3 regions of the Rhizobium sp. PK7-22 genome follow, and region 3 is predicted to be linked to each of the others. Evidence: riboswitches for the same ligand, from Rfam matches in the RefSeq annotation. Region 3 holds a riboswitch; each other region holds the start of a gene.
The links. A riboswitch is a leader RNA that binds a small molecule or an ion and turns the genes downstream of it on or off. The one in region 3 is predicted to bind thiamine pyrophosphate.
Positions count from the first base shown of each region.

Region 1 (10,239 bases), 260 kb from region 3:
TCGATGTTCTCCGTCATCGGATTTTCCGACCTGGAAAACCTGACGATCACCAATGCCCGCTATCCGCTCGACGGGTTTTCTTTGCCCTTCGGCTCCGCGCGCACCATATCCAATGTTGCCGAAGGCCCCGTCTCCCTGTCCATCGATCGCGGCAGGGCGATGATCCTGGCCCGCCCCTATGACCTGACTGGAGCCTGAATCCTTGGCACCCCCGATCCTGAAACTCGACGACATCTTCCTCAGCTTTGGCGGCCCTCCGCTTCTGGCGGGGGCAAACCTGCAGGTGGAGCCCGGCGACCGCATCTGCCTCGTGGGCCGCAACGGCTCCGGCAAGTCGACGATGATGAAGATTGCCGCCGGCATGGTGGAGGCACAATCCGGAGAGGTCTTCCGGCATCCGTCCGCGACCATCCGCTATCTCGAGCAGGCCCCGGATTTCGGCAGCTACCAGACGGTACAGGCCTATGCCGAGGCCGGTCTGGGACCTGGCGACGACGCCTATCGCGTCACCTATCTGCTGGAGCACCTGGGCCTGACCGGCGAAGAAGACCCTAACCGCCTCTCCGGCGGCGAGGCACGCCGGGCGGCATTGGCACGCGTGTTGGCGCCCGAACCGGATATCCTGATGCTCGACGAGCCCACCAACCACCTCGACCTGCCGACGATCGAGTGGCTGGAAGATGAGCTGCGCAAGACCCGCAGCGCACTGGTGCTCATCTCCCACGACAGGCGCTTCCTCGAAAAGGTGTCGACGGCCACGGTCTGGCTCGACCGCGGCGTGTCGCGGCGCCTCGACCGCGGTTTCTCGCATTTCGAAGCCTGGCGCGACGAGGTGCTGGAGGCGGAGGAGCTGGAGCAGCACAAGCTCGGGAAGGCGATCGAACGAGAAGAGCACTGGCTGCGCTACGGCGTGACGGCGCGCCGCAAGCGCAATATGCGCCGCCTGGGCGAACTGCAGACGATGCGCGCCGACTACCGTGGCCACAAGGGCGCTCAGGGCAGCGTGCAGGCGACGGCTTCGGAAGGGCGTGAGTCCGGCAAGCTGGTCATCGAAGCCGAGCAGATCACCAAGAGCTATGAAGGGCGCACCATCGTCGCGCCATTCAGCATCCGGGTGCACCGGGGCGATTGCATCGGTCTCGTCGGTCCCAATGGCGCCGGCAAGACGACGCTCCTGAAGATGCTGACCGGACAGCTTGCGCCGGACGGTGGTACGGTGAAGCTTGGCACGAATCTCGAGATCGCCACGCTCGACCAGAAACGCGAGGATCTCGATCCTGAAGAGACGCTGTCCCAGTATCTGACGGACGGACGCGGCGAGACGCTTCTCGTCAACGGCGAACAGCGCCACGTCGCGGGTTACATGAAGGACTTCCTGTTCCAGCCGGAGCAGATCCGCACCCCGATCAAGAACCTCTCCGGCGGCGAGCGTGCCCGGCTGATGCTGGCGCGGATCATGGCGCGTCCTTCGAACCTCTTGATCCTCGACGAGCCGACCAACGACCTCGACATCGAGACGCTCGACCTTCTGCAGGAGATCGTCTCAGGCTTCAGCGGCACGGTTATCCTCGTCAGCCACGATCGAGACTTCCTCGACCGCACGGTGACGTCGACCATCGCGCCGGCCACGCCGGACGCCCCCGATGGCCGCTGGATCGAATATGCCGGCGGCTACACCGACATGCTGGCCCAGCGCCGAGGTGCGCAGGAGGAACGGCGGCGTGTCGAGAAGCAGGAAAAATCGAAGGCCGCAACCAGCGGACCCGCAGCGGAGGCTCCCAGGAACAAGGTCAAGCTGTCCTTCAAGCAGAAGTTCGCGCTCGAGAACCTTCCCAAGGAGATGGCCAAGGCGGAAGCCGATATTGCCGCACGCGAACAGAAGATGGCCGATCCCCAGCTTTTCACGAAGGATCCGGCGACCTTCAACAGGCTTGCCGCGGAGACGGAGAAGCTGCGCCAGGGCCTGACGCGGATGGAGGAAGAGTGGCTGGAGCTGGAGATGCTGCGCGAGGAGCTTGAGGGATAGGGGTTAACTCTCTGTTAGCCATAACAGGTAGCTAATATGCTGCTTCCGCGGAAAATCGGAACAATCCTTCGGGACCTTCGTTCGGTGGTCAGTGTCGATCTGGGACAGACGCTGGAAAGACATCGAACCCTTAGGAGAACTCCAATGCTGGCAAGTGTACCGAGTCGTCGGCTGGATCGGCAAGCGGCGCACCATCGTGTCCTGATTGTCGAAGACGAATTCCTGATCGCCCTCGACGTCGGCGAGACCATTGAGGCGATGGGCTTGCAGATTGCGGGCTTTGCCAGCGGTCGCAGCCATGCCCTGGCGCTCGCCCAGACAGCCGATATTGCCCTGGTCGACGTCAACCTTTCCGACGGAAGAACGGGGCCGGATCTCGGACGTGAGCTTGCCGAGACCTATGGCCTGACGGTGATCTACATGACCGCCAATCCGGAAGAGGTCAATCAGGTCCAGAACAGTGTTCTCGGCGTCCTGACGAAGCCTGTGATGCCGCATGTCGTGGAGCAGTCAGTCGACTATGCCGTTGCGCTACGTACGGGCGCCATCGCCTCGATGCCGCGCGAGCTCCACGTCTTCCAGCGCCCTCACTAGCACTTCGACCCAGCGCGACTGCTTGCCAAGGTTCGCGCAGACCGATACACCTTCGGAAGCTCTAACGGGGTGCCGCATCTGCGGCTGAGAGGCGTTGCCAACCCGCGGAACCTGATCCGGTTGATACCGGCGGAGGGATTAGACGGCTTCTGATCGACGCCTGTTTCCTTTCGGTGAACAAGGAGGCGTCCATGTCGAAGAACCTTCCATTCCTGTGCCTGTTGTCGGCGTTTGCTGTCGCGTCCCCGGCCCTGGCGCAGGAAAAGACGCTGACCATCTACACCTACGAGAGCTTTACCGCTGAATGGGGCCCCGGCCCCAAGGTGAAGGAAGAGTTCGAGAAGACCTGCGCCTGCACCGTCGATTTCGTCAGCGTGGCAGATGGCGTGGCTCTGCTCTCCCGGCTGAAGCTGGAAGGCAAGGCCACTCAGGCTGACCTCGTGATCGGCCTCGACACTAATCTGGCGACGGAAGCCAAGGCCACAGGCCTTTTCGAGCCGCACGGTCTCGACACGGGCGCCATCACGGTCCCCGGCGGCTACAGCGACGAAGTCTTCATTCCCTACGATTACGGCCATTTCGCCGTGGTCTACGACACGCAGGCGATGCCGACACCGCCCAGAAGCCTGAAGGAACTGGTGGAAGGGGATCCGGCCCAGAAGATCGTCGTCCAGGACCCGCGCACCTCGACGCCTGGGCTCGGCCTGCTTCTCTGGGTGAAGTCGATCTATGGCGACGACGCTCCGGCTGCCTGGACGAAGCTCCGCGACAGGATCTTGACCGTGACGCCGGGGTGGTCGGAAGCCTATGGGCTGTTCACCAAGGGCGAGGTGCCGATGGTGCTCTCCTACACCACTTCGCCGGCCTATCACATGGTCGCGGAGGACACGGAGAGGTATCAGGCCGCCGCATTCCCGGAAGGCCACTACATCCAGATCGAACTGGCTGGAATGCTGACGACATCGAATGACAAGACGTTGGCGAGGGAGTTTCTCGCCTTCACCATGACACCCGCCTTCCAGAATATCATTCCGACGACGAACTGGATGATGCCGGCGGCACCGACCTCCGAACCCCTTCCCGACGCCTTCAGCAGGCTCGTCGAGCCGAGCAAAACCCTGCTGATGGATTCCGCAGAGGTTGCCGCCAATCGGCGGGCATGGATCGATGAATGGCTGACAGCCATGAGCGCCCGATGAGCGGAGAGTGAGCCGGCAGCCATGATGATGACGCGGCGGCAGCGGTGGTGGGGACTTGCCGGCAGCGCCATGGCCGTTGCGGCAATCGCTCTCTTCATAACCCTGGCGCTGGCAGCTCTCCTGGTCAGTCAACCGGCGACTGCCGATGGGAGCATTCTTACTGCCTATACGTTCCGGATCCTGCAGTTCACGCTGCTGCAAGCGGTCCTATCGACCTTGCTTTCGGCCGGGCTTGCGCTGCCCGTAGCGCTCGCGCTGGCCCGCCGCTCCCATTTTCCGGGGCGGCTCTGGGTTCTGAGGCTTATGGCGCTGCCGATGGGACTGCCGGTCCTGGTGGTGGCGCTCGGGCTGATCGCCGTCTGGGGCCGGCAAGGGTGGGCCAACGGCCTGCTTCTCTCGCTGGGCACGAGCGAACCGATCAGCATCTACGGATTGAGCGGCATTCTCCTGGCGCATGTGTTCTTCAACCTGCCGCTTGCCTGCCGGCTGATGGTCTCCGCGCTCGAGCGTCAGCCGGGGGAATCCTGGATGCTCGCCGCAAGCCTCGGTATGAACTCCGCCTCGGTCTTTCGCTTTGTCGAGTGGCCGGCGCTGGTGAGGATCCTGCCGGGAATTGCCGGCCTCATCTTCATGCTGTGCGTGACGAGCTTCACCATCGTCCTGGTCCTGGGCGGCGGGCCTGCGGCAACCACACTGGAGGTCGCCATCTACCAGTCCCTGCGCTTCGATTTCGACCCGCCCCGGGCGATTGCCCTCGCGCTGCTGCAAATTGCGCTGAGCGGTCTGGTCCTGGCTCTCCTGGCGACAATGCGCCGACCGGAAGAAGCGACGACGACGCTTGGCGGCGCAAGCCCCCGCTTCGACGGGCAAACCTCCGCAAAGCGCATCTGGGACACAGCCTGGATTGCCACGGCAGTTATCTTTCTCCTTCTGCCTCTGATTGCGGTCGTCTCGGCCGGCCTGCAGGCTGACCTTGGCCGGCTGGTGACCAGCACAGCCTTCGCTAACGCTGCCGCGACAAGCCTGGCGATTGCCATCGCCTCGGGACTGCTCGCACTGGCGATGTCAATCGCTGTCATCAGTGGGCGCCTGGCTGTCGCCGACAGGCAAGGCGCTGGAGCCGGTGCTATGCTCTATGGACGAGTTCTCGGCGCCACCTCGTCCCTGGTCCTGCTTGTCCCGCCGATCGTCCTCGGCACGGGTTGGTTCCTGCTGCTGCGGTCATGGGGCGACGTGAGCCAGTTTGCGCCGGTTCTGGTCGTCGCGATCAATGCCCTGATGGCCCTCCCCTTCGTCGTGCGCGTCCTGGAACCGGCTATGGAAACGCACCACGCCCGAACGGCCCGCCTGACCGCCAGCCTCGGCATGTCCGGGCTCTGGAAGCTGTGGCACATCGACCGGCCGATCCTGATGATTCCCTCCGCCCTCGCACTCTCCTTTGCCATGGCCCTTTCGCTTGGCGATCTCGGCGCCATCGCCCTGTTCGGCTCCAGCGATTTCGTCACGCTGCCCTGGCTGCTGTACAGCCGGCTGTCGAGCTATCGCACTGCCGACGCCGACGGACTGGCGCTTGTCCTCGGAGCCATCTGTCTGATCTTGGCCATCGTCGGCACATCGGGTCAGGAAAACGAGAGGAGCAGGCGTGCAGCAGGCTGAACGAGGACCGGACATTCATCTGCAGGACGTGCGGCTTGCGCTCGGTGCCCGGCATTTTCACTTCGACCTGACCCTGCGCGGCGGCGCCATTACCGCCGTCATCGGTCCCTCCGGGTCCGGAAAATCGACCCTCCTGAACCTCGTTGCAGGCTTCGTCTTTCCAAAGTCCGGGCGAATTGTCATCGGGCTTGAGGATTTGACGCCGAGGCATCCGGCAGACCGGCCAGTTTCCCTGGTGTTTCAGGACAACAATCTCTTCGGTCATCTGGATCTCTTCACCAACGTCGGGCTCGGCATCAGCCCCTCCCTGAAACTGTCAAAAGAACAACGGCTCGAAGTATCCGCCGCCCTCTCGCGCGTCGGTCTGGGTGGAATGGAAAAGCGCAAGCCGTCGACCCTGTCGGGAGGGGAGAGGCAAAGGGCCGCCTTCGCGCGCGCTCTTGTGCGGCACAAGCCGGTTTTGCTGCTGGACGAACCGTTCGCAGCGCTGGATCCCGGCCTGCGCCTCAACATGGCCGCCCTGTTGACAGACCTGCAGGGGGAGAGGCGGAACACCGTCCTCATCGTCACCCATGACCCCGATGAGGTTACGCGCCTGGCGGACGACGTCTTGTTCATAGAAGACGGTCGCGTGGTTCTGCAGGCTCCGGCGGCCGAACTTGACGCGCGTCGAGACATCCCTGCCATCGCCAGCTTCCTGGACGGCTAGCCGGGCCATGCCACAATTTGGACGTGGCGCAGTGGCATCGCAGCAACAGCACCTTTGCGGTTGCGAAAAGGATCCCTATTTAGAAGAGAAGCTCTGTGATTGCTGCGCCAGAATCGCTAAGTCGACAGAATTGCAGTCATCGGCTCTTCCTCGAGATGGACTTGAGCCGGACGCGGATCGGATAGCGGATCTTGATGATGACACATCCGAAAACGACGAGCATGCAGCCGGAGAGGCTGGGATCGCCCGCTTCTGGGCAGGCACCTTCCGCACGCCGGAGGATGACGGGTGCTGTCGTGCTCATGGCGGCAAGCCTTGGCTTGTCGAGCTGCCAGTCGCTTCTCGATCAGGCCTACCAGCCGAATGTCGCCCCGTCCGACTCGCCGCAGATCGTCGACGAGGTTCAGAGAAATGACCCGAGGGCGCAGATGGGGGCGCGCGAGCATCCCCGCATCGTCGCAAGCTATGGCGGCGAGTACCACGACGAGAAGACCGAGAAGCTGGTCGCCCGCATCGCAGGGGCGCTGACGGCCGTTTCGGAAAATCCGAACCAATCCTACCGTATCACCATTCTCAACTCGCCTGCCATCAACGCCTTCGCCTTGCCCGGCGGCTATCTGTACGTGACGCGCGGGCTTCTGGCACTTGCCAATGACGCATCCGAAGTCGCCGCCGTACTGTCGCACGAGATGGCGCATGTGACCGCAAACCACGGGATCGAACGGCAGCGCCGGGAAGAGGCCGAGGTCATTGCCAGCCGCGTCGTCGCCGAAGTCCTGTCGAGCGATCTTGCCGGCAAGCAGGCTCTGGCTCGTGGCAAGCTTCGCCTCGCCGCCTTCTCCCGCCAGCAGGAACTGCAGGCGGATGTGATCGGCATTCGCATGTTGGGTGAAGCCGGCTACGACCCCTATGCCGCGCCCCGGTTCCTGGATTCCATGGCGGCCTATGCGCGCTTTTCGTCGGTCGACCCGGATACGGACCAGAGCCTCGACTTCCTGTCCAGTCACCCGAATGCGCCCCAGCGCGTGGATCTGGCGCGCCGCCATGCACGTGCACAGGGGATGGAAGGTCAGGTTGGTGATCGGGGTCGCGACTACTATGTGGCAGGCATCGACGGGCTTCTCTACGGGGACAGCCCGGAAGAGGGGTTTGTCCGGGGCCAGACATTCCTGCATGGCGGTCTGGGGATACGCTTCGACGTGCCGTCCGAATTCCGTATCGACAACAAGGTGGATGCCGTCCTGGCGACGGGGCCGAACGATACGGCGATCCGTTTTGACGGCGTCGACGCCGGTGACACGGACAACCTCGCCAATTATCTGACCAGTGGCTGGGTCGCCGGGCTGAGGCCCGAGACCGTTCAGACAACGACCATCAACGGTTTGCCTGCCGCCACGGCGCGCGCATCCGCGGAGCGTTGGGACTTCGATGTGACCGTCGTGCGGTTGAACAATCAGATCTTCCGGTTCCTGACGGCGGTTCCCAAGGGCAGCCCGATGCTGGAACAGGTATCGACAGTGCTGAAATCCAGCTTCAGAAAGATGACGCCTCAGGAAGCCGCCGCCCTGAAGCCACTTCGGGTGCGCGTCGTCACCGTCGGTCCGAGCGACACCTTGGCCACGTTGGCGGCCCGCATGATGGGGACCGATCGCAAGCTCGATCTCTTCAAGCTCATCAATGCCATGCCCGCCGGAATGGCGTTGACGCCGGGCCAGCGGGTCAAGATCATTTCCGAATAGTCTGGATCAGACCGCGGCCATCTGCGGATTGGCGGAAACCAGCGCCGACTTCAGCTTCTCGATGGCGCGGCTTTCGATCTGCCGCACGCGCTCCTTGGAGATGCCCAGTTCCGTTCCAAGAGCCTCAAGGGTTGCTCCGTCGTCAGTCAGCCGGCGCGCGCGAATGATCTTCTTTTCGCGATCGTTCAACTTGGTCAGCGCGCCCTGCAGCCAGTTCAGGCGGCGCTCCCCATCGATCATGCCCGATACCTGCTCGTCTGGCAGGGGCTCGGCGCTTGGCAGAAGGTCAAGACGCTCACCACTGTCGGCGTCGCCGGCAATGGTGGGGGCCTGCAGGGATGCATCATTCCCGGAAAGCCGCGCATCCATGGTCTGCACGTCGGCGACGCTCACACCGAGCGCCACGGCAATCTCTTCGTGAATGGCACGAGCCGTCAGATTGCTGTCGCCACGGGAAAGCTTGGCGCGCAGACGGCGCAGGTTGAAGAACAGGGCCTTCTGCGCCGAGCTCGTGCCGCCCCGAACGATGGACCAGTTGCGGAGGATGTAATCCTGCATCGAGGCGCGTATCCACCAGCTTGCATAGGTGGAAAAACGAACGTCGCGGGCCGGCTCGAACCTTGCCGCGGCTTCGAGCAGCCCTACATAGCCTTCTTGAACGAGGTCGCTCATCGGGAGGCCGAAGCCGCGGAACTTCGAGGCCATGGCGATCACGAGACGCATATGGGCCAGTGCGATCTGGTTGCGCGCGTCCTGATCCTGGTCGTCCTTCCAGCGGACAGCAAGATCCCGCTCCTCCTCCCTGGCGAGATAGGGGGCAGACATGGCGATCTTGATCATATTGCGATCCGCGGACATGGCTTTCATCGTCTTCTCCGTGAAGTTGGCTGACCAAGGCAAGCAGGCGCGATGACAATCACCGTGAGCTGACGGTGCGGGTCCAGATCATGCGCTGCTTGGTTCCCTTCTTTTTCGTTTCTTCGAGGGCTTGCCGTTCGCCGGTAGCCCTCTAGATCTCTTTGAAACCGTCGAGAAGTCTGAGCGTAATTGCAGCAAGATTTCGCCGTTCCGGCGGGATAACGTCTTCCGGTGCAAAAAGTTCCAGAACAAAAAACCCGGCCAATGGCCGGGTTTTTGTCAGTATCGATGAAGTTTGGGTGTGTTAGGCAGCTTCGTCCTGCGATTCATCTTCATCGACGACCTTGCCACGCTTTGGGCCTTTGGCAAGGTTGGCCTCGACCAGACGAACGGATTCGGTATCCGACATCTTGTTGACGGCCGCAATTTCACGCGCCATTCGATCCAGAGCTGCTTCGTAAAGCTGACGCTCGGAATAAGACTGCTCTGGCTGGTTCTCGGCGCGGTAGAGATCACGCACGACTTCCGCGATGGAAATCAGGTCACCGGAATTGATCTTGGCATCATATTCCTGCGCGCGACGGGACCACATGGTGCGCTTGACGCGCGCCTTGCCTTGAACCACCTTGAGAGCGCGCTCCACGAAATCCGTCTCGGACAGCTTGCGCATGCCGATGCTAACTGCTTTGGTGACAGGCACCTTGAGCCGCATCTTGTCCTTTTCGAAATCGATTACGAAAAGCTCGAGCTTCATGCCCGCAACTTCCTGTTCTTCGATGGCAGTGATCATGCCGACGCCGTGGGCGGGATACACGATTGCTTCGCCGGTCTTGAAGCCTTGGCGCGCCGAAGATTTTTTCTGCTGGGTCGTCATTCGTTTCACAAACTCCCTGTTACGCACCCGGTTTTAGGACCGGGGCCGGGTCAGGCAGGCCCGGATGAGACGGGGGGAACCGTCGGGTCACTCGATACTGGTCCGACCAACGTGCGCGAAAAAACAACTCGATCGCAGCAGCGACGACACATAGATCACAGTGATGTCACGGAAACCGCGTTAGATGACCGGTCGCTTTCGTGATGTTTTTTGGGCACGCAAGTGCCACCTCGTGGAACAGTTCTTGTTGTCTACCACAAAAAAGTGCCGAAATCAATAATTTGCTTTTATATGCGGCATATCCGCATCAATGGTCGTTTGCTCAAACAACGGGCATCACAACAGACGACAGGATGATCCGGGAGACGTCAGTCACCCTTGCCCGGCTCGGCCTTGAAGAACTGCTCGAACTTGCCCGTCATGCCGTCCATCTCTTTCGCCTCCGGCAGGGGCTCCTTCTTGACCGTGATGTTCGGCCAGATCTGCGCATATTCGGCATTGATCTTCAGCCATTTGTCGAGACCCGGCTCGGTGTCCGGTTTGATGGCCTCTGCTGGGCATTCCGGCTCGCATACGCCGCAGTC
Region 1 is NZ_CP096514.1:497,777-508,015, forward strand. Features, by position in the region: gene M1E10_RS07245 (thiamine pyrophosphokinase) at 1-198, shown strand, start outside; gene M1E10_RS07250 (ABC-F family ATP-binding cassette domain-containing protein) at 203-2,026, shown strand; gene M1E10_RS07255 (response regulator) at 2,171-2,620, shown strand; TPP riboswitch at 2,676-2,775, shown strand; gene thiB (thiamine ABC transporter substrate-binding protein) at 2,812-3,819, shown strand; gene thiP (thiamine/thiamine pyrophosphate ABC transporter permease ThiP) at 3,844-5,475, shown strand; gene M1E10_RS07270 (thiamine ABC transporter ATP-binding protein) at 5,462-6,184, shown strand; gene M1E10_RS07275 (M48 family metalloprotease) at 6,406-7,923, shown strand; gene M1E10_RS07280 (RNA polymerase factor sigma-32) at 7,930-8,790, opposite strand; gene M1E10_RS07285 (CarD family transcriptional regulator) at 9,086-9,655, opposite strand; gene fdxA (ferredoxin family protein) at 10,024-10,239, opposite strand, start outside.
Region 1: linked by a shared signal. The riboswitch ahead of thiB (thiamine ABC transporter substrate-binding protein) and the one ahead of M1E10_RS08350 (ABC transporter permease) in region 3 are both predicted to bind thiamine pyrophosphate.

Region 2 (10,239 bases), 590 kb from region 3:
GACCTACGGCAAGTGGCGGCCAAGGCCGTTTGACCTCGTTGCGCTGAAGGCCGTCTTCGGCAAATGGCAGACGGCGCTCGCCGACGATGGCTGGAACTCCCTGTTCTGGGGCAATCACGACCTGCCACGCGCCGTCTCCCGCTATGGCGATACCACCGGCTTCCACGTGGAATCAGCGAAAATGTTGGCAACTGTTCTGCACCTGATGAAGGGCACGCCCTTCGTCTATCAGGGTGAGGAGATCGGCATGACCAACGTCCCGTTCACCTCGATCGATCAGTACAAGGACATAGAGACGCTCAACATGCACCGTCTGCATGTCGAGGCGGGTTTGTCTCCCGACGATTTCATTCGGGGCGCCAATGAAAGCGGACGCGATAATGCCCGCACGCCGATGCAATGGAGCAGTGCGTCGCAGGGCGGCTTCACTACCGGCTCGCCTTGGATCGAGGTGAATCCCAATTTCTCGACCGTGAACGCCGAGACGCAGGTCGGCGACGACCAGTCGATCTGGAGCCATTACCGGAAGCTGATCGAGCTGCGAAAGCACCATCAGGTCATCGTCTACGGCCGCTACCAGTCCTGGCTCGATCAACACCAGGATGTCTTTGTCTATAGCCGAACGCTGGAAGGCGACCGTCTGGTCGTTCTCGCCAACTTCAGGCCGCACGAGGTGACCGTGACGATCCCGGATGAGTTGCAGGGGCGTGGGCGCTGCCTCATCGGCAATTATGCCGATAGAGACGTGATCGGCGAAACTGTAACCCTGCGGCCATATGAGGCCTTCGCCTTGCTCCGCGACATCGAGAGTGCCTAGACGCTTCCGGATCGCCCGGATTGGCAGGTGACAATCGGAGCGTTTCCTGTAAATCTCCGCGTTGACAGGGGCGTCCGCGATTGCGGGCTGAGATGGACCCTTTGAACCTGAACCAGATCATGCTGGCGGAGGGAGTCGCATCGGCGCAATTCAGAAATGGCGCCTGCGCCTGCCCCGCAAGAAAGGGCATTTCCAGTGACGATATCAACACCCTCTTGCGGCAAGCTTCTCGGGGGGATGCGCCAGACCAACCCCTTGGTCCAATGCATCACCAACGATGTAGCGATGAACATAGCGGCCAATGTACTGCTCGCGGCGGGCGCATCGCCCGCTATGGTCAGCGCCGAGGAAGAGGCTGGAGAGTTCGCCCAGATCGCCGGTGCCGTGACGATCAACATCGGTACGCTCTGGGCCGGCGGCGTGGCCGGCATGCTGGCAGCGGCGAACGCGGCCAATGGCGCGGGAAAGCCCTGGGTACTTGATCCTGTCGCCCACTACGCCACCGGCTTCCGCAGGCGGGTCGTCGCTGAGCTGATGGCGCTGGAGCCCACCATCCTGCGCGGCAATGCCTCCGAAATCATGGCCTTGGCTGGCGAAGCATCCCGTGGCCAGGGCGTCGATAGCGGCGACAGTGCCACGACGGCACGGAACGCTGCGCTGACGCTGGCACGACGCCATGGGTGCGTCGTCGCCGTGACGGGTGATGTCGATTTCGTCACCGACGGCACCAGATCCGCCATGATCGAAGGAGGGTCGCCGCTGATGCCGAAGGTGACGGCACTGGGCTGCGCGCTCACCTGCCTGGTCGGCGCCTTCGCCGCCAGCACCCCGGACCAGCCCTTCGAGGCGACGATCGCAGCACTCGCGCTCTTTGCCGTCAGCGGCGAGGATGCCGGAGGACAGGCCCGCGGCCCGGGATCCTTCCAGCCCCTGTTTCTGGATGCTCTGTCGGCGCTCGGCAGCGAGAGGTTCGATGCCGAAGCAAGGATCACCATGCTATGAAGCGCTTTGATCTCTCTCTTTACCTGGTGCTCGATCCCGAACTCTGCCGCGGGATCGGAATGGTGGAAACCGCAAGAATGGCCGTTGCCGGTGGCGTGACCATGGTGCAGTTGCGGGACAAGACGGCGGCCACCTCTGCCATGATCGAAACCGGTCGGGCGCTGCAGCAGGCGCTTGCCGGTACCGGTGTTCCCCTGATCATCAACGATGACGTTGAGGCTGCCATCGCGCTCGGCGCCCAGGGCATCCACGTCGGCCAGAGCGACCTTGCCGCCGCGGCAGTACGCCGACGCATTCCAGAGACGATGATCCTCGGAGTTTCGGTGGAGACGGTGGAACTGGCGCGCCGGGTGGACGCGGGTCTCGTCGACTACGTCGGCATCGGCCCGGTCTTTGCCACGGGCACCAAGCCGGACCACAAGACGCCGATAGGCTTCGATGGCCTCGCGCGTATCGTGGCCGTAGCGCCCGTCCCCGCCGTCGCCATCGGCGGGCTGAAACAGGGGCACGCCGCGCCGGTTCTTGCAGCCGGAGCGCATGGCCTTGCCGTGGTGTCGGCCATTTGCGGCCAGCCGGATCCGGAGACCGCGGCCCGTTCTCTTGCCCTGGAAATCGAGGAGGCGCGCCGATGATCGCAAATATCCTGTCCATCGCAGGCTCTGATCCGTCCGGTGGTGCCGGCATTCAGGCGGACCTGAAGACGTTTGCCGCGCGGAGTACCTACGGCATGGCCGTGATCACGGCGTTGACAGCCCAGAACACCCAAGGAGTGTCCGGCGTGCATCTCGTGCCGGCATCCTTCGTCGCCGATCAGATCCGCGCCGTCTTCGCAGACGTCCGTGTGGATGCGGTCAAGATCGGAATGATCGCAACGGCCGAGATTGCCGAAGCCGTGGCCGATGCCCTCTCGAAACATGGCGAGGGCGTTCCGATTGTCGTCGATCCGGTGATGGTCGCCAAGGGCGGCGCCTCGCTTCTGGCCGCGGATGCAGTGGAGGCCCTGAACCGGCGGCTGCTTCCGCTCGCGACCCTGATCACCCCCAATTTGCCGGAGGCCGCCGCGCTGCTCTGCGAAGCGGAGGCCGGGGATCGAACAACGATGGCCCGTCAGGCCGAAAGGCTTTTGGCGCTGGGGCCACGTGCGGTTTTGATAAAGGGAGGCCATCTTCCGTCAGACGAAAGTCCAGACGTGCTCGCTACCGGGAGCCGGCTCACCTGGCTGGAAGGCAGGCGGAGCGAGACGCGCAATACCCACGGCACCGGCTGCACGCTATCAAGCGCCATCACGGCCGAGCTCGGAAAAGGACTGGACCCGCTGCAGGCGGTGACGGAGGCAAAAGCCTATATCGCCGCAGCGATTGCCCGCGCGGATGACCTGTCGGTCGGAGCCGGGCACGGGCCCGTGCATCACTTCCATCATTGGTGGTGAAGAGAGCCGCCGCCCGGGCGCTCGGCGCCTGGACGATCAGACCTTCGCGCTGCGCATCTCGGAAAATGCGCGTGCGATTTCCTCGGTGACAAACGGCTTCTTCAATAGCACAGCGCCCTCCACGGCCCCATCGTCCGGGATCCGGTCTCTTCCCGTGGCGAAGACAACGCCAATCTCGGGCGCAAGGCTCCGGGCCTTGCGTGCGAATTCGCCACCACTAAGGCCCGGAAGACCATAGTCGGTCATCAGGATGTCGAAGCTGCCGCTCTCCAGCAACGTCAGCGCTTCCTCGGCATTGGCTGCCTCTTCGACCTGATGGCCCAAGTCAGCCAGCATGTCAGCAGTACTCATGCGGATCAGGAAGTCGTCTTCGACAAGCAGAACGCGGTAGACAGGCATGGCAGTAGGATCCAGTTTCGTGGCAGCCGCATCGCCGGTCTCGGCTGTGGCGCGGGTACGATTGCGATGTAGTTGATTGTTCAGCACCTGACGCACCTTGCGTGCCAGCGCTTCCCGCGAGTACGGCTTGGACAGGAGATCGACATCTGCGTCGAGGCGGCCGTCATGGACGATCGAATCCTGGGTGTATCCGGAGGTGAACAGGACGGCGGTGTCTAGACAGAGCTCGTGCACCCTGCGGGCCAGTTCCGTGCTTTTGACTGGCCCTGGCATGACAACGTCGGTGAAGACGAGGTCGAGCGCCTCCCCGCTCTCGACAACCTGGAGCGCCGCAGCCGCATCCTTCGCCTTCAGGACACGGTAGCCGAGATCGCTGAGCATCTCCACGACCGTTGCCCTGACCTGCTCGTCATCTTCGGCGACAAGAATTGTTTCGGTCCCGCCGGCAATGGCCCCGTCATCGGGAGCCGCGATGGCATCCTCCCGGCGACGAATGCGGGGGAAGTACAGCTTTACCGTCGTTCCTTGGCCGACTTCGCTGTCGATCTTGATGTGCCCGCCGGATTGCTTGACGAAGCCGTAGACCATGGACAGCCCGAGGCCGGTCCCTTTTCCCACCGGTTTCGTCGAGAAGAATGGTTCGAAGACCTGCGCAAGCACGTCCTGGCTCATCCCGGTTCCGGTATCGGCAACCGTCAACAGGGCATAGTCTCCGGGAGCAACATCCGTTGCCTGCCTGGTATAGACCTGATCGAGAACCGCATTGCTTGCCGTGATGGTCAACTTGCCGCCGTTGTCCATGGCGTCACGAGCATTGATGGCCAGATTCAGCAGAGCGTTCTCGATCTGCGTCGGATCGAGGAACGTGTTCCAGAGATCGCCGTCCGTAACGATGTCGATGTCGATGTCCTCGTCGAGCGTCCGCCGCAGCAGATCATCCAGGCCGCGCAGGAGCTGGCCGACATTGACCACCTTCGGTTCCAGCGGCTGGCGGCGCCCGAACGCCAGCAACTGGCTGGCGAGCTTGCTCCCTCTCTGGACGCCGGACAGAGCGTTCTCGACCCGTTGTCCGGCCCGGTCGTTGCCCGCGACATCGCGGGACAGAAGCTGCAGATTGCCGGAAATCACCTGCAGCAGGTTGTTGAAGTCATGGGCGACGCCTCCAGTCAGTTGCCCGAGAGCCTCCATCTTCTGGCTTTGCCGCAACGCCTCCTCAGCTTTCAGGCGCTCGGAGATTTCTTCCGCGACCTTCTGCTCGAGGCGGGCATTGAGCTCCTGCAAAGCTTCTTCTGCGCGCCGCCGCTCGGCCAGCTCGTTCTGCGCCGCTTGAAAAAGCCGTGCATTATCAAGCGCAATCGCGACCTGGCCAGCAGCACCGACCAGCAGTCGTTCATGCTCCTCCTCGAAGCGGTGCGGCTCCGGATGGCCAAACAGCAGTCCGCCGATGGCCTCGCCCGACCGGGAAATCACGGGAATGGCTAAATAGCTGCGAACGGGGATATGGTCTTTGGGCGTTCCGAAATGCGGGGCCGAATGGCCGTATTTCGGATCGGCGAGAATATCTCCGGAACGGACGACGCCTTCGCCTTTGAAGGTCGGTGCGAAAACCTGCGTGTTGCGCGGCATCGGAAAATTCTCGAATGCCGCTCGGTCGACGCCCGAGAGAGCATAGAGCCGGTAGCTCTCGCCCGTCTCATCGAACACATTGTAAAAGAATGCTCCGAAAGCTGCGCCGGTCAGTTCGACCGCTGCATCGGTTGTCAGTTGGACGACCTTCTCCACGTCAAGTTCCGCGGCAAGCTCCGCCCCCAGTCTGTTCAGAACTTCAAGATGCCGTTTTTCGCGCAGCAGTGCGAACTCCGCTCGGCGCTGCTCTGTCACATCGTTCCCTTGAACGAAAATCCCCTCTGTGTGACCGCCTTCGTCCAGAATCGGCTGGAATACGAAGTCTATGAACCGTTCTTCCGGAGGAGATCCGGGCGTGCGCGCAAGCGCGACAGGTACGCTGCGGCCGATATGGCGCTGTCCCGTCTCCCGCGCCTCGTCAAGCATCTCGACAAAGCCTTGTCCGACAATCTCCGGCAAGGCTTCCCGGACCGGCTTGCCGAAGATCGGCCGGTTGCCAACCAGCGACAGATAGGCAGAATTCGCTTCCTCGAACACATGATCCGGACCGACTAGGGTCGCCATGAACCCGGGCGCCTGCTCAAACATCTTGCGCAGCCGCTCGCGTTCTCCACGCAGTTGCCGTTCCGCCCGCACCTTGCCTGTAGTCTCGACGACGACGGCCATGACGCCGACGGGGGCGCCGGAATCGTCCATGATCGGCGAGTAGTCGAGGTTCATCCAGACCTGCTCCGGAGCCCCGCGCCGGTGGAGCGTCAGCTCCTGGTCGGCATAGGCGAGAGTTTGACCGGTCAACCCGACTTTCATGACATTGTCGTTGAACTCTGCAACTTCGGGCCAGCCCTCGCGCACCTTGGAGCCAAGAAGTTGCGGGTGTCGTCCGCCCGCGAACACGGAATAGGCGTCGTTGTAGATCATCACCCCATCCTCGTTCCACAGGGTTACGATCGGAACGGGAGACTGCAGGATGAGCGAGACCACGGCCTTGGTCCCCTCGGGCCACTGAGTGATCGCCCCCAGCGACGTGCCGCTCCAGTCGAACGCGGCGATCAGCCGGGCAAGTTCGCCGTCATGGTTGAGAAATGCGGTTGCGGACGCGGTCATTGAAAGATCCCGGCGGGCGGCGTTGACGTCGTCCACCCGGCTCAAGACAAACGTTACATCTCGCGGCAGGCTTCATGACGGCAGGAAACTAGCGCTTCAGCCCGGAATTACCAGATGCAGGCTGTCAATTGCCTCAATCCTGCACCTACGTCGTTGGCACCATCGTGCCCATCGTTCGAGCCTGCTCATGCCAGGACAGTGCCTCTTCCAGAAGATGTGGCGTATGGCCACCTCGAGCGCAGGCGCGGCCAAAGTAGTCGGAGAGTGCTTCCTGGAAATCGGGATGAACACAGTGCTCGATGATCTGCAGGGCGCGCTCCCGTGGCGCCAGTTCGCGAAGATCCGCCAGTCCCTGCTCGGTGACCAAGATGTCCACGTCGTGCTCGGTGTGATCGACATGCGGGACCATCGGGACAACGGAGGAAATCCGTCCGCCCTTGGCCAGAGACTTGGTGACGAAGATCGACAGATAGGCGTTGCGTGCAAAATCGCCTGAACCGCCGATGCCGTTCATCATATGCGTGCCGCCGACATGGGTCGAATTGACGTTCCCGTAGATGTCGAATTCCAGCGCCGTATTGATGCCGATGACGCCCAGGCGGCGGATGACCTCCGGATGATTGCTGATTTCCTGCGGCCTGAGGACGATGTGCTCCTTGTACCTGTGGAAGTCGGCAAAGACCCGCTCCGCGCAGGCCGTCGACAGGGTGATCGACGACCCGGAGGCGAAGACGAGCTTCCCGGCGTCGAAGAGATCGAAGGTACTGTCCTGCAACACCTCGCTGTACATGCGCAGGTGGTGGAACGGGCCTTTGGCAAGCCCGCTGAGCACGGAGTTGGCGATGGAGCCTATCCCGGCCTGCAAAGGATGCAGCGTCAGGTCTAGCCGCCCCTTGGCCACCTCGTCCTCGAAGAACCGGATCAGATGCCCGGCGATCGCATCCGTGTCGGCATCTGGCACCTCGATCGAAGACGCACTGTCCTTCTCGTCGGTGACGACGATCGCGACGATCTTGTCGGGATCGATCGGCACATAGGAAAAGCCGACGCGACTGTCGCAGGCAACAACCGGGATCGGCACGCGCGACGGACGTCGTCCGGGAAAGTAGATGTCGTGCAGCCCCTCCAGCTCGGCCGGCTGGCTGAGGTTGATCTCGATGATGATCTTCTTGGCCAGCACCGCAAAGCTCGCGGAATTTCCCACGGAGGTCGAGGGAACGATGCCGCCATCCTCGGTGATCGCCGCCGCTTCGATGATAGCGTAATCGATCGGCCCGAGCTGGTTCGAGCGCAGGTGCTCCACCGTCTCCGACAGATGCTGGTCGATGAACATCACCTCCCCGCGGTTGATGGCCGCCCGCAACGTCCGGTCGGCCTGGAACGGCATCCGCCGGGCCAGGATATGCGCCTCCGTCAGAATGCGATCGACATCATGCCCCAGCGACGCGCCGGTGATCAGGGTAATCTTGAACGGATCCGTCCTGGCGCGCTCCGCCATGGCGATTGGCACGGCCTTGGCGTCGCCGGCTCGGGTAAAGCCGCTCATGCCGATGATCATTCCGTCCTTGATCAGGGCGGCGGCGGCCTCCGCCGTGGTGATCTTGTCGAGGAGCGCGGGGCGACGGATACGGTCGGCAATCATGGATGGTCTCTTCCGGTTATGGGCTGGCAGCATCGGCGCGACTGCGCCGTGCCGATGCCGGACCTGCCGGTGACGAAGGAAGGTCCGGTCAGAAAGCGGAGCTGCCTTCAGCGCGGCGAACCTAGGCGAGGGGCACCCGTGGAGCTTTGATCAAAGTCAAGCTGTCGTCCAACGACTACGCCTGCGCCGGTACCTTCTCGACGCCGAGATGCTGCCCAAGAGCTGTCTCGTCCGCGAGCAACTCGCTGCTCGATCCCTGGTAGACGACGGCGCCCCGATCGAGAATGATCGCTTCGTGCGCCAACGGCAGAACCTTTCGCGCCTTCTGCTCGATGATGATCGCCGACATGCCCTCGCCGTCGACGATCTGCCGCAACGCCGCCAGAAGCTCGTCCACGATGATCGGTGCGAGACCTTCCAGAGGTTCGTCGAGAAGCAGCAGACGGGGGTTGACCATCAGCGCGCGGGCAACGGCCAGCATCTGCTGTTCGCCACCGGAAAGCTGGCTGCCCAGGTTGCGCCGGCGCTCCTTGAGGCGCGGAAACATGGAATAGGCCCGATCGACGGTCCAGACGCCGGGACGGGCGATTGCCGTCAGGTTCTCCTCGACCGTCAGGGATTTGAAGATGTTGCGCTCTTGCGGCACCCATCCGATCCCGGCCGCGACCCGCCGGTCTGCCCGCATCCGGGTGATGTCCTGCCCCATCAGGTGGATCGTGCCGGCGTGATGAGTCGTGAGCCCCGCAATTGTTTCGACAAGCGTCGTCTTGCCCGTTCCATTGCGCCCGAGCAGCGCCAGCGTCCGCCCTTCCTCCAGCGTCAGGTCGATCCCGGCCAGCACGGCGGCTTCGCCGTATCCGGCCACCAGCTTGCGCGTGACGAGCAGCGGCGCGGTCATGCGCTCTCTCCGAGGTAGACGGCCTTGACGCCCCGGTCGGCAGCGATCTCGGCCACCGTCCCTTCGGCGTAGATCGCGCCGGCGACCAGAACCGAGATACGGTTGGCGAAGGAAAACACGAGATCCATGTCGTGCTCGATGAGCACGACCGTAACGTCTGTCGGCAGATCCGAAACGATCGACAGCACTTCGTGGCGCTCGTCTTCCGGCACGCCGGCTGCCGGCTCGTCGAGCAGAAGCACCCGAGGCTTGGAGGCAAAGGCCAGCGCAATTTCCAGCAAACGCTGTTTTCCATAGGGCAGCCGGTCGGTCCGCTCCTGCATCACCGGCGACAGGCCGAACCGCGACAGCAGCGCCGCGGCCTCGTCGATCAGGTCTGCATGGCCCGCAACCGGAGACCACAGGTTGCTGCCCAGCCCATCCCGTTCGAGCATCGCCAGGGTGACCGTCTCGAGCGGCGTGTAGTCGGCGAACAACTGGTTGATCTGGAACGTCCGCGTCAGCCCCTTCTTGACACGCTGGTGGGAGGGCACGCGGGTAATGTCCTCCCCCTGCAGGATCACCTGCCCTGCGCTCGGCTGCAGCACGCCGGTCAGGAGATTGATCAGCGTCGTCTTGCCGGCGCCATTCGGCCCGATCAGCGCGTGACGGGCTCCCTGCTCCACCGTCAGCGAGACATCATTGGTGGCAAGGAAAGCTCCGAAGCGCCGATGCAGTCCGCGCGTTTCCAAAACGACCGTCATGGCTTGCCTCCCATCGCTGCCGTCAGCCGCTGCGGGATGTATTCGATCCAGCCCGCGATCCGCCCGCGTCCGACGAGCACCAGGATCACCAGCAGAAGGCCGATCCAGAACATCCAGTATTGCGGTGTCACGACGGACAGCCAGTCCTTCAGCAAGGTAAACCCGATCGCGCCGAAGATACCGCCGTAGAGATAGCCCGTGCCGCCGATCACCAGGATCAGCAGCACGTCCGCGGATCGATGGAAGGCCAGGACGTCCGGCGACACGAAGGAGGTCGTCTGGGTCAGGAGCGCACCCGCAAAGCCCGCCATGACCGCGGCGATCGTGTAAACGATCACCAGACGTCGGCGCGCCGGAACGCCCACCAGCGCTGCTCGAGTGGGATTGCTCTTGATCGCCTTCAGCGCCAGGCCAAACGGGGAGAAGGCGATCCGTCGTGCGACCATGGTGGTGATGAACAGCACGGTCAGGCAATAGATATAGCCGTTGCGGCCCCAGAGATCGAACTCGAACAGTCCAAGGATCGGGCCGAGGCTGAAACCGCTCAACCCATCCGCGCCGCCGGTAAGCCAGCCCATC
Region 2 is NZ_CP096514.1:163,634-173,872, forward strand. Features, by position in the region: gene M1E10_RS05640 (glycoside hydrolase family 13 protein) at 1-817, shown strand, start outside; TPP riboswitch at 874-968, shown strand; gene thiM (hydroxyethylthiazole kinase) at 1,055-1,819, shown strand; gene thiE (thiamine phosphate synthase) at 1,816-2,451, shown strand; gene thiD (hydroxymethylpyrimidine/phosphomethylpyrimidine kinase) at 2,448-3,248, shown strand; gene M1E10_RS05660 (response regulator) at 3,285-6,377, opposite strand; gene scpC (acetyl-CoA hydrolase/transferase family protein) at 6,523-8,019, opposite strand; gene M1E10_RS05670 (ABC transporter ATP-binding protein) at 8,195-8,917, opposite strand; gene M1E10_RS05675 (ABC transporter ATP-binding protein) at 8,914-9,660, opposite strand; gene M1E10_RS05680 (branched-chain amino acid ABC transporter permease) at 9,657-10,239, opposite strand, start outside.
Region 2: linked by a shared signal. The riboswitch ahead of thiM (hydroxyethylthiazole kinase) and the one ahead of M1E10_RS08350 (ABC transporter permease) in region 3 are both predicted to bind thiamine pyrophosphate.

Region 3 (10,239 bases):
AGGATCACGAAGGAGAAGATCAGGTTGCGGGCAAGAGCATTCCAGAAGCGGTCGGAGTGGAGGACGTCGGTGAACCAGTCGGTCCCCGCCCAGAAGAACTGGTTGTTGCCGAAGGTGTCCTGCATCGAATAATTGACCACCGTCATCAGCGGGATGATGGCGGAAAACGCGACGAGCAGCAGCACCGGCAACACCAGGAACCAGGCCTTGTTGTTCCATGTCTTGTTCATGGTCGGGCTCCCGTCTCGACGCGCCACGAATTGGCATAGAGGTTGAGGGCGCCCGGCTCAAACGCCACGCGAGGGTCGGCCGGGATCTCCGTGTCCTCCGGCACGACGGCGGAGAGCGGATGGCCCTGGAAGGTGGCACGCACGATCTTCTGGCGGCCCACGTCCTCCACCTTGGAGATCGAGATCGGCATCCCCTCCCGCGACAGCTTCACGAATTCCGGCCGGATGCCGAGCTCGAGCTTCGCATTCGGCGCGATCTCCGGTCGGTGCGCCAGCGCGATCTGCTGGTGGCCCACGGTGATGATCGAGCCTGCAAGCGCTGCCGGCAGGAAGTTCATGCCCGGCGAGCCGATGAAATAGCCGACGAAGGTATGGCGTGGCCGCTCGAAGAGCTCCACCGGCGTGCCGATCTGGACGATCTCGCCCTCGTACATGACCACCACCTTGTCGGCGAAGGTGAGCGCCTCGGTCTGGTCGTGGGTCACATAGACCATAGTGAAGCCGGAGCGTCGGTGAAGCCGCTTCAGCTGCGAGCGCAGCACCCACTTCATGTGCGGGTCGATCACCGTCAGCGGCTCGTCGAAGAGAATCGCGTTGACGTCGCTGCGCACCAGCCCCCGGCCGAGCGAGATCTTCTGCTTCTGGTCGGCGGTCAACCCCTGCGCCTTGCGGCCGGCCCAGTCGGAAAGGTCGATCATCGACAGGATATCGCGCACGCGCTTGTCCACCTCGGCCTCCGGCAGTTTGCGGTTGCGCAACGGGAAGGCGAGGTTGTCGTAGACTGTCATCGTGTCGTAGATCACCGGAAACTGGAAGACCTGCGCGATGTTGCGCTTCTCGGTCGGCAGCTGGGTGACGTCGGTGCCGTCGAAGAGGATCTTTCCTTCCGACGGCGTGAGCAGGCCCGAGATGATGTTGAGCAGGGTGGTCTTGCCGCAGCCGGATGGCCCCAGAAGCGCGTAGGCGCCGCCGTCGTCCCACTCGTGATGCACTTCCTTCAGCGCATAGTCCTTGTCCGCCGATGGCTTTGCCCCGTAGGCATGACGGATGTGGTCGAGCGTGATCCGGGCCATCATGCATCTCCCGTCATGGCATGGAGGGACCGACCGTCGTGGCCGAACGCCATCAGGTGGCGCGTATCGAGATGGACGTCGATCATGGTATCCGGTTCGACCTCGTGCACGCCGTGCTGCAGCATCACCCAGCGGTTGCCGCGATAGTCGATGTGGACGAAGCTCTCGGAGCCGGCGATCTCGGAGATCAGCGCCTGGACGGAAAGCCGGGCGGCTGCGTCAGACACCGGTTGCACCGACAGGTGATGCGGATGGAAGGCGATCGTCACCGGGCCATCCGGCACTGAAACGAGATGCGGCGGCACCGGAATCGCCTGCTGCGCGTCGACGTGAAGCCCGTGCCCCGTCTTCGTCATTGCGATCGTGTTGAGCGGCGGATCGGCGAATGTTTTCGCCGTCAGCAGATCGGCCGGCCGCCGGTAGACCGCGATCGTCTCGCCGTACTGCGTCACCCGCCCCTGGCTCAGCGTTGCGGTCCGGCCGCCCAGAAGCAGTGCCTCCGTCGGTTCTGTGGTGGCATAGACGAAGACGGCGCCCGACTGGGAGAAGATCCGCGGCAACTCCTCGCGCAGTTCTTCCCGCAGCTTGTAGTCGAGATTGGCCAACGGCTCGTCCAGGAGGACGAGGCTGGCGTTCTTGACGAGCGCCCGTGCGAGCGCCGTCCGCTGCTGCTGCCCGCCGGAGAGGTTGAGGGGTGTCCGGTCGAGATAGGGCGTCAGCTTCAGGAGTTCTGCGGCCTTGCGCACCTCCCGGTCGATCGTCGCCTTGTCCTTGCCGGCAACCCGCATCGGCGACGCGATGTTCTCGTAGACCGTCATGGCCGGGTAGTTGATGAACTGCTGGTAGACCATCGCGATATGGCGATCCTGCACCCGGACGCCGGTGACGTCCTGGCCATCGAAATGGATGGAGCCGGCGGTCGGCACGTCGAGCCCCGCCATCAGCCGCATCAGCGACGTCTTGCCGGAAAGCGTCGGTCCCAGAAGGACGTTCAACGTTCCCCGTTCAAGCACGAGGCTGGTGGGGTGGATGTGATGCTCCTCCCCGACAAGCTTTTCGATGTTTCGCAATTCCAGCATTCAGGTTCCCGGGCCTCCTCCTCCGCGGGGACCACATGCGCTATCCCACCGACCTCGCTGGGATAGCCGCCATGTACTCCTCCAGTGCATGTGCTTGATCTGTCGTAAGGCGCAGGCCCTGTTTCGTCCTGCGCCACAGAATATCGTCTGCCCCATGGGCCCATTCGCGGGCAATCAGCCAGTCGACCTCGCGGGCATAGAGATCGCCGCCGAAGAGAGCGCCCAGATCAGCCGGCGATGCGGCGCCCGCCAGCATCTCGAAGGTGTCGGTGCCATAGGCGCGGACCAGGCGCCGGGCATGGGCATCCATGAGAAATGGAAAACGCCCCAGAAGCCGGGCGACAAGCGCCTCGTAGCCGGTGGGCGGAAAATCGCCGCCCGGCAGGTGGCTGCCGGCGGTCCAGGGGCTTCCCTTGACGCCGATGGCGTCGCCGATCTTCTCCAGCGCGTGTTCGGCAAGCCGGCGATAGGTGGTCAGCTTGCCGCCGAAGACGTTGAGCAGCGGTGCCCCTTCGGTCTCGTCCGTCTTCAGCACGTAGTCGCGCGTCGCCTCCTGCGCCTTCGAAGCGCCATCGTCGTACAGGGGGCGCACGGCGGAATAGGTCCAGACGATGTCTTCCGGCCGGACCGGCTCGCGGAAATATTCGCTGGCGGCAGAGCAGAGGTAATCGGTTTCTTCCTGGCTGATATGGATATTCGTCGGATCGCTGCCGAAGTCGCGATCGGTGGTGCCGATCAGCGTGTAGTCCTGCTGGTAGGGAATGGCAAAGATGATCCGGTTGTCCGGATTCTGGAAGAAATAGGCCCGCGGGTCGTCGAACTTCTTCTTCACGACGATATGGCTGCCCTGCACCAGGCGGACCTTCGCCCGGCCGTTGTGCCCCATCGCCCGCGACAGAACCTGATCCACCCAGGGGCCGGCCGCATTCACCAGCATGCGCGCCGTCACCGTGCGGCGGGCGCCGCTGCGGGTGTCCTCGAGCTCGATCGACCAGCAGCCGTCGCGGTGTTCTGCCCGGATCACCTTGGTGCGCGCCAGGATCTGCGCGCCGCGTCCGGCGGCGTCGCGCGCGTTCAGCACCACCAGGCGCGCATCGTCCACCCAGCCGTCCGAATACTCGAAGGCCTTGGTGAAGATCGGCTTCAACGGCTTGCCCGCCGGGTCGCTCCGCATGTCGAGGCTCTTTGTCGGCGGCAGCAGCTTGCGGCCGCCGAGGTGGTCGTAGAGAAACAGGCCGAGGCGGATCAGCCATGCCGGGCGCACGCCGCCCTTCTGGAACGGCAGCACGAAGCGCATCGGCCAGATGATGTGCGGCGCCATCGCCCAGAGCACTTCGCGCTCCATCAGCGCCTCTCTCACGAGGCGGAATTCATAGTGTTCGAGATAGCGAAGTCCGCCATGGATCAGCTTGGTCGATCCGGACGAGGTGCCGGAGCCGAAGTCGTTCATCTCTGCCAGCGCAACCCTGTATCCCCGTCCCGCAGCGTCACGCGCGATGCCGCATCCGTTGATGCCGCCGCCGATGACGAAAATGTCGATGTCGGGCTCAGTCACAGTCACCTCGCATGCTTCGGATGGTATTGATAAATCCGATGCCGGAACATTGGCGAGTTGATCCGAAGATGAAATGAATGTCAAACGAAAGCTTCTGCGTCATCAACTGCCATGTCGGTTTCGATAAGCTCGACATTGTTGTCGGCGCAGATCCGCCGGAACGACGGCAGCGGGCAGTGATCGGTGATGAAGCTGTGGACCTGCGAGATCTGGGCGATCCGCACCGGCGCCGTGCGCTCGAACTTGGTGGAATCCGCCACCAGAATGACGTGGCGCGCATTGGCGATGATGGCCTGCGCCACCTTCACTTCGCGAAAATCGAAATCCAGCAGGGCGCCGTCCGCATCGATGGCCGAGGTGCCGATCACGGCGAAATCGACCTTGAACTGGCGGATGAAATCGACAGCGGCCTCGCCGACGATGCCGCCGTCGGAAGCGCGCACGACGCCGCCCGCGATCACCACCTCCATCGCGGGCAGAAGGCGCAAGCGATTGGCGACATTGATGTTGTTGGTGATCACCATCATTTCGTGATGATCGACCAGAGCCTCGCCGACGGCTTCCGTCGTGGTGCCGATGTTGATGAAGAGGGAGGCGTTGTTGGGGATCAGCCGGGCAGCGGCCAGTCCGATCGCCTGCTTCTCCTGTGCCGCAATCTGCCGGCGCGCCTCGTACTGCATGTTTTCCGTGCTGCTCGGAAACGTCGCACCGCCATGGATGCGGTTGAGCAGCCGCTGGTCGCAAAGGTCGTTCAGGTCCTTGCGGATCGTCTGCGGCGAGACCGCGAACCGGCCCGCCAGCTCTTCCACCAGAACGCGACCATGCGACTTCGCCAGCTCGACGATCTCCGACTGCCGGGACGTAAGAAACATCTGGTGCCTTTCGTTCTGCTTTCGATGCCTGCCGCGACAGCATGAAGGAGAATAAGAACGAAAGCCAGACTACGGTGGCCCGGCGTGACCGGTCCTGCAACTTTTTCCGACCAGGTGAACCTTGTCGGCAGAACCGGCGTTGAAAGACCGACGCACACACCGCCAGAAGGACAAGGTCGAGAGCCGATGGGAGATGCAGATGCGCAGTTTCAAGCTGGCGGCCGCGCTGGTCCTGCTGGTTCCGCTACAGGTTTCCGCCATGGATAGCCTGTCGCAGCTCACCTGGAAGAACCGCATCGCCCTCGTCTTCGGCGCAGCGGGCGAGACGCGGCTGCAGCGGCAGCTGGCGGAGTTCACGCGCTCCAATGAGGCACTCGCCGATCGCGACATGGTTGTCGTGGGGGTGACGGAAGATTCCGCGAAAGCCGTCTATGGCAGCATCGGCAACCTCGACGCTGACGCGCTTCGACGGCGGGCGGGCGTGGCGCCCGGCGAGTTTCAGGTGGTTCTGATCGGCAAGGACGGAGGCGCGAAACTGAAGAGCGGCGAGTTCGTCGACAGCCAGGCCCTGTTTGGCCTCATCGACCGCATGCCCATGCGTCGCGCCGAGCAAGACTGATCCTCGGAGAAGCCGCTACGGAGAAATACCTTGAAACTTCCTCAGCGTTCTATGGTTGGAGAAATCCACAGCAAATGGAGCGAGGCATGGATAGTCGCACCAAAAAATTCATGGTCATCGCCGCGGCGGTGATCGTCGTGGTCGTGGGGGGCTTCTTCATCTTTGTCCAGAATCTTGCCTCGACCTCGACTGTGGTCGTCGAGGAGCCCTACCTGCGCACGGACGAAGCGCCACCGGGCGGCGTGGAGGATCAGACGAGCCATCCCGCCCTCGTCGACGAGCCAAGCGAGCCTGCGCAGTAGTGTCCTTCCCCCTTTCGGCGCGGCAGCGGGAACTTCGACAAAGATCTGCGGTTCGAGGCGAGGAAGCGCCGCTCAGGCGCCGCCGTCTCGCGCATACGGCCGTTTGCCAGCAGGAAAGGATCCCCCATGGCCAGATCAGCATCCCGGATACTCATGCTTGCGATCCTGCTCTTGCCACTCAGCGCCTTGCAGTCCGCAGCGCAGGAGGACCTAAGGCAGTCCTTCTCCGGGCGGTTGGCCAGCCTGAGCCACTTCCTCGTGGAATCGGCGGAGCTGGCGCTTTCCCGTGGGCAGGAGGAGTCTGTGCGCGCCTTCGCCGAGACGGTGACGGAGAACCAGCGCCGGTTTGTGGCGGAGTTGAGAGAGGCGCTCGTCGAGGAGGGCGTGGATCCGGCGGCGGACCTGAGCGAGCAGGATCGCAACGCGCTTCAGGCGCTGGAGACGGCGATCCCGAACCAGTTCGACAACGCCTATTTCTCCGCCCAGGTAATCGCCCTGGAAAGCATGATCCAGCTGATGAAGGATTACGCCGAAACCGGCCCGGAAGGTTCGCTGAAGACATTCGCCACCAATCACATCGGCGGCACCCGCACGCTTTACCTTCGCGCCCAGGACCTGTCGGTTCCGTGATGCGGTCCGCTTGAGCGACCCGCCGCCTCTGTCGGCCTTGCGCCCGCTCAAGGGCGATTGACATTGACGCGGGTCTGCGCAAAACATGACGAAATTCCGAGGGGGGCATCGTAACGGTGCTGAGATGGCGGTGAGCCGGACCCTTGAACCTGATCCGGGTCATACCGGCGTAGGAACGGAAACGGCCATATCAGGCGCCAATTCTCTTCTCCGCTTTACCTGGATCTCCGTGATGTAACCGTCGGGAGATCGTTTGATGGCATCCAGCACCAGTATCCGTGACAGAACGCGGTCGCGTCGCGACCGGGCTCCGGCGCGGTAGCACCCCGCCATGTCGTTGAAGCACATGGGACCGGGCCTCCTGGGTCTGATCGCCCTCTGGCAGGCCGTCGTCTGGCTGGTCGCGGTTCCCCGCTACATTTTGCCCGCGCCGCTGCAGGTGGCGGCAGCACTGGTCCGCCAGCCGGAGTTCCTGCTGCGCAACGGGCTGATCACCCTGTCGGAGATCCTCGTCGGTCTCGCCTGCGGCACGCTGCTGGGCTTTGCCGCCGCCCTGTCGATGGCGGCGTTTCCGCGGCTCGGGCGCCTCGCCTGGCCGATGCTGCTGGTCCTGCAGGCGCTGCCGGTCTTCGTCCTTGCCCCCATTCTCGTCCTCTGGTTCGGCTTCGGCATGGCCTCCAAGGCGGTGATGGCAACGATCATCATCTTCTTTCCGGTCGCCTCGGCCTTCGCCGATGGCCTGCGCCGCACCGATCCCGTCCTGCTCGATGCCGCCGCGCTCACCAGGGCCAGCCACTGGCAGGTGCTGCGCCACATCCGCCTGCCGCTGGCGCTGCCGGCGCTCGTCTCCGGCCTGCGCGTCGCCGCGCCGCTGGCGCCGATCGGCGCCGTGGTCGGCGAATGGGTCGGCGCCTCGGCAGGCCTCGGCTTCGTCATGGTGCAGGCGAATGCCCGCATGCAGACCGACACCGTCTTTGCCGCCATGGCGCTTCTTGCGGCCATGACGCTCCTTCTGCGCGCCGCCGTGGACCGCCTCACCGCGCCGCTCGTCCCCTGGGCCCCGGAATCCGAACCCCGCCCCGTCAATTTAATTAGCCGGAGAATTAACTCATGATTAGACGCCTGCTCCCCCTCCTCGGAGCCCTTGCCCTCCTGGCGCTTCCCCTGCCAGCGCAGGCCGCCGACAAGCTGACCGTGATGCTCGAATGGTTCGTGAATCCGGATCACGCAACCATGGTGGTCGCCCAGGAGCGGGGCCTCTTTGCCGAGCAGGGCCTCGAGGTCGAACTGCTGCCGCCGGCCGACCCGTCGTCCGTGCCGCGGCTCGTCGCCGCCGGTCAGGCCGACATCGGCGTGCATTACCAGCCGAACCTCTATCTCGATCACGCCGCCGGCCTGCCGCTCGTTCGCTTCGGCACGCTCGTCGAGACGCCGCTCAACACGATCACGGTTCTCGCCGATGGCCCGATCAAGTCCTTGGCCGACCTGAAGGGCAGGAAGATCGGCTTTTCGGTGTCCGGTTTCGAGGATGCCATGCTGAAGCGCATCCTGGAGGCGGAAGGCCTGTCGCTCGATGACGTGGAGCTCGTCAACGTCAACTTCGCGCTGACCGCCTCGCTGCTCGGCGGCCAGGTGGATGCGACCGTCGGCGGCTTCCGCAACTTCGAGCTGACCCAGATCCGTCTCGAAGGCGGCGAGCCCCGCGCCTTCTTCCCCGAAGAGCACGGCGTTCCGGTCTACGACGAACTGATCTTCGTCGCCCACAGGGACATGGCCGGCGACGATCGGCTTCCCCGCTTCCTGAAGGCCGTCGAGGATGCCGCCATCTTCCTCACCAACCACCCGCAGGAAGCCTGGGAGCTCTTCATCAAGGCCTATCCGGACCTCGACGATGCGCTGAACCGCCAGGCCTTCACCGACACGCTGCCGCGCTTTGCCAAGCGCCCTGCGGCCCTCGACCGTGGCCGCTACGAGCGCTTCGGCGCCTTCATGGCCGAAAGCGGGCTGATCGACAGCGCCCCGGCCGTCGACGATCTGGCCGTCGAACTGCGGTGAGACGAGGCGAGGGAAGAGGCCCGTTGCCGCCGCAAGCGAAGGCTGGCGCCGCCCCGCCACTACTGCCGCCTCGTGCTGGCGGTCGGCAGCAGAAGAGCGGGCGCGCTGCGGAAGCCATCGAAGCGGCGCTCTCGAGCATAGCAGCGGTCGTCTTGGCGATCCTTCTTGCGCTGGTGCTGGCCTCGGTCGTCCTGCGCTACCTCTTCTCGACCGGCATGGTCGGTGCGGAGGAGGCGGCGCTGTGGCTCTTCCTGCTGCTGGTCGCACTGGGCCTGCCGCTCACCCTGTCGGGCGCGCTGGCCATGCGCCTTGATCTCGCACGCCGTGCAGCGCCCGCGGCCCTTGGCCCGGCGCTGCATCTGGCGGCCGATGCCGTCACGGTCGTCGCCGCACTCGCTTTCGTCAGCGGCGGCGCTGCCGCCGCCGGCATGATGGGCTCCACCTCCGTCGTGCTCGGCCTGCCGGACTGGCTGCGGCCGGCAGCCCTGAGCACAGGCGCCGGATTGCTGCTGGTCCTGCTGGTCCTTCGCCGCATCGTCGAAGGGAAGGGCACGTCGGCCCTGTTGTCCTGCCTCCTCGGCCTTGCGGTTCATCTTCTGCCGGCAGAGATCATCCTCGAGAGCCTCTGGTCCCCCGGTCTCTGGCCCCCGGGTCTGCTCGCGCTGCTGATCGCCGGCTTTGGCCTGCTGCTCGGCGCGCCCCTGGCCCATTGTCTCCTCGCCGGGGCAGCGCTTGCCGTTCCCTTCGGCAGCAGCCTCCCTGAGCCTGCCATCGTCGCGACGGCGGCGAGCGGCCTGTCGCGCTTCCTGCTGCTCGCCATTCCCTTCTTCCTGCTGACCGGCGTGCTGCTCACCCTCTCCGGTGCGGCGGAGCGGCTGGTGCGGCTGGCCGCAAGTCTCGTCGGCCACCGGCCCGCCGGCCTTGCCCAGACGACGCTGCTCACCAGCGTCCTCTTCTCCGGCGCCTCCGGCTCCTCCGTCGCCAATGCCGCCTTCGGCGCCAGCACCTTCTTCCCGCAGCTTCTCCGCCACGGCTACCGGCGGGCGGATGCCGGTGCCCTGATTGCCGCGACCTCGGTCCTCGACAACGTCATCCCGCCCTCGATCGCCTTCCTGCTGCTGGCCGCCGCAACCGATCTTTCCGTCGGAGCGCTGCTCGTCGGGGGTGCCTATGCCGGCCTGCTGATGGCGCTTTGCCTCGGCTTTGCCATCCACCTCGTCCATCGCCACACGCCGCCCATGCCAGCCGCGCGCTGGCGACAGCGCCGGCAGGCGCTGGTCGCGGCGCTTCCGGCGCTTGGCTTGGTGGTGGTCGTCGTCACCGGCATCCGGATCGGCATCGTCACCACCACGGAAGCCGCAGCCCTTGCCGCAGGCTATGCCCTGCTGCTGGCGCTCGCCCGCCGCCCAAGTCTCGGCACTATCGCCGCCGCCTTCCGTCAGGCCGCCGGCGAGGCCGCCGCCATCGGACTGCTGATCGGCGCCGCCGCACCCATCGCCTTCCTTCTGGCGGTCGATGATGTGGCCGGAACGGTCACCGCTCTCGTCACCGGCTTCGGCAATCATCCACTTCAGGTGCTGCTGCTCTGCAACCTCGTCCTGCTCGGCGCGGGGCTGGTGCTCGATATCGGCGCCGCCATCCTGCTGCTCGCCCCGATCCTGCTGCCGGCCGCCGTTGCTGCCGGCATCGATCCGGTTGTCTTCGGCGTCATCATCGTCGTCAACCTGATGATCGGCGGCCTGACACCGCCGGTCGGCATGCTCGTGCTGGTGGTCAGCGGCCTCACCGGGGTCGATGCCGCCCATCTGTTTCGGGCCGTCCTGC
Region 3 is NZ_CP096514.1:754,601-764,839, forward strand. Features, by position in the region: gene M1E10_RS08310 (carbohydrate ABC transporter permease) at 1-230, opposite strand, end outside; gene M1E10_RS08315 (ABC transporter ATP-binding protein) at 227-1,303, opposite strand; gene M1E10_RS08320 (ABC transporter ATP-binding protein) at 1,303-2,382, opposite strand; gene glpD (glycerol-3-phosphate dehydrogenase) at 2,423-3,937, opposite strand; gene M1E10_RS08330 (DeoR/GlpR family DNA-binding transcription regulator) at 4,018-4,809, opposite strand; gene M1E10_RS08335 (DUF4174 domain-containing protein) at 5,009-5,428, shown strand; gene M1E10_RS08340 (hypothetical protein) at 5,515-5,730, shown strand; gene M1E10_RS08345 (DUF4142 domain-containing protein) at 5,857-6,360, shown strand; TPP riboswitch at 6,450-6,553, shown strand; gene M1E10_RS08350 (ABC transporter permease) at 6,692-7,474, shown strand; gene M1E10_RS08355 (type 2 periplasmic-binding domain-containing protein) at 7,471-8,415, shown strand; gene M1E10_RS08360 (TRAP transporter large permease subunit) at 8,478-10,239, shown strand, end outside.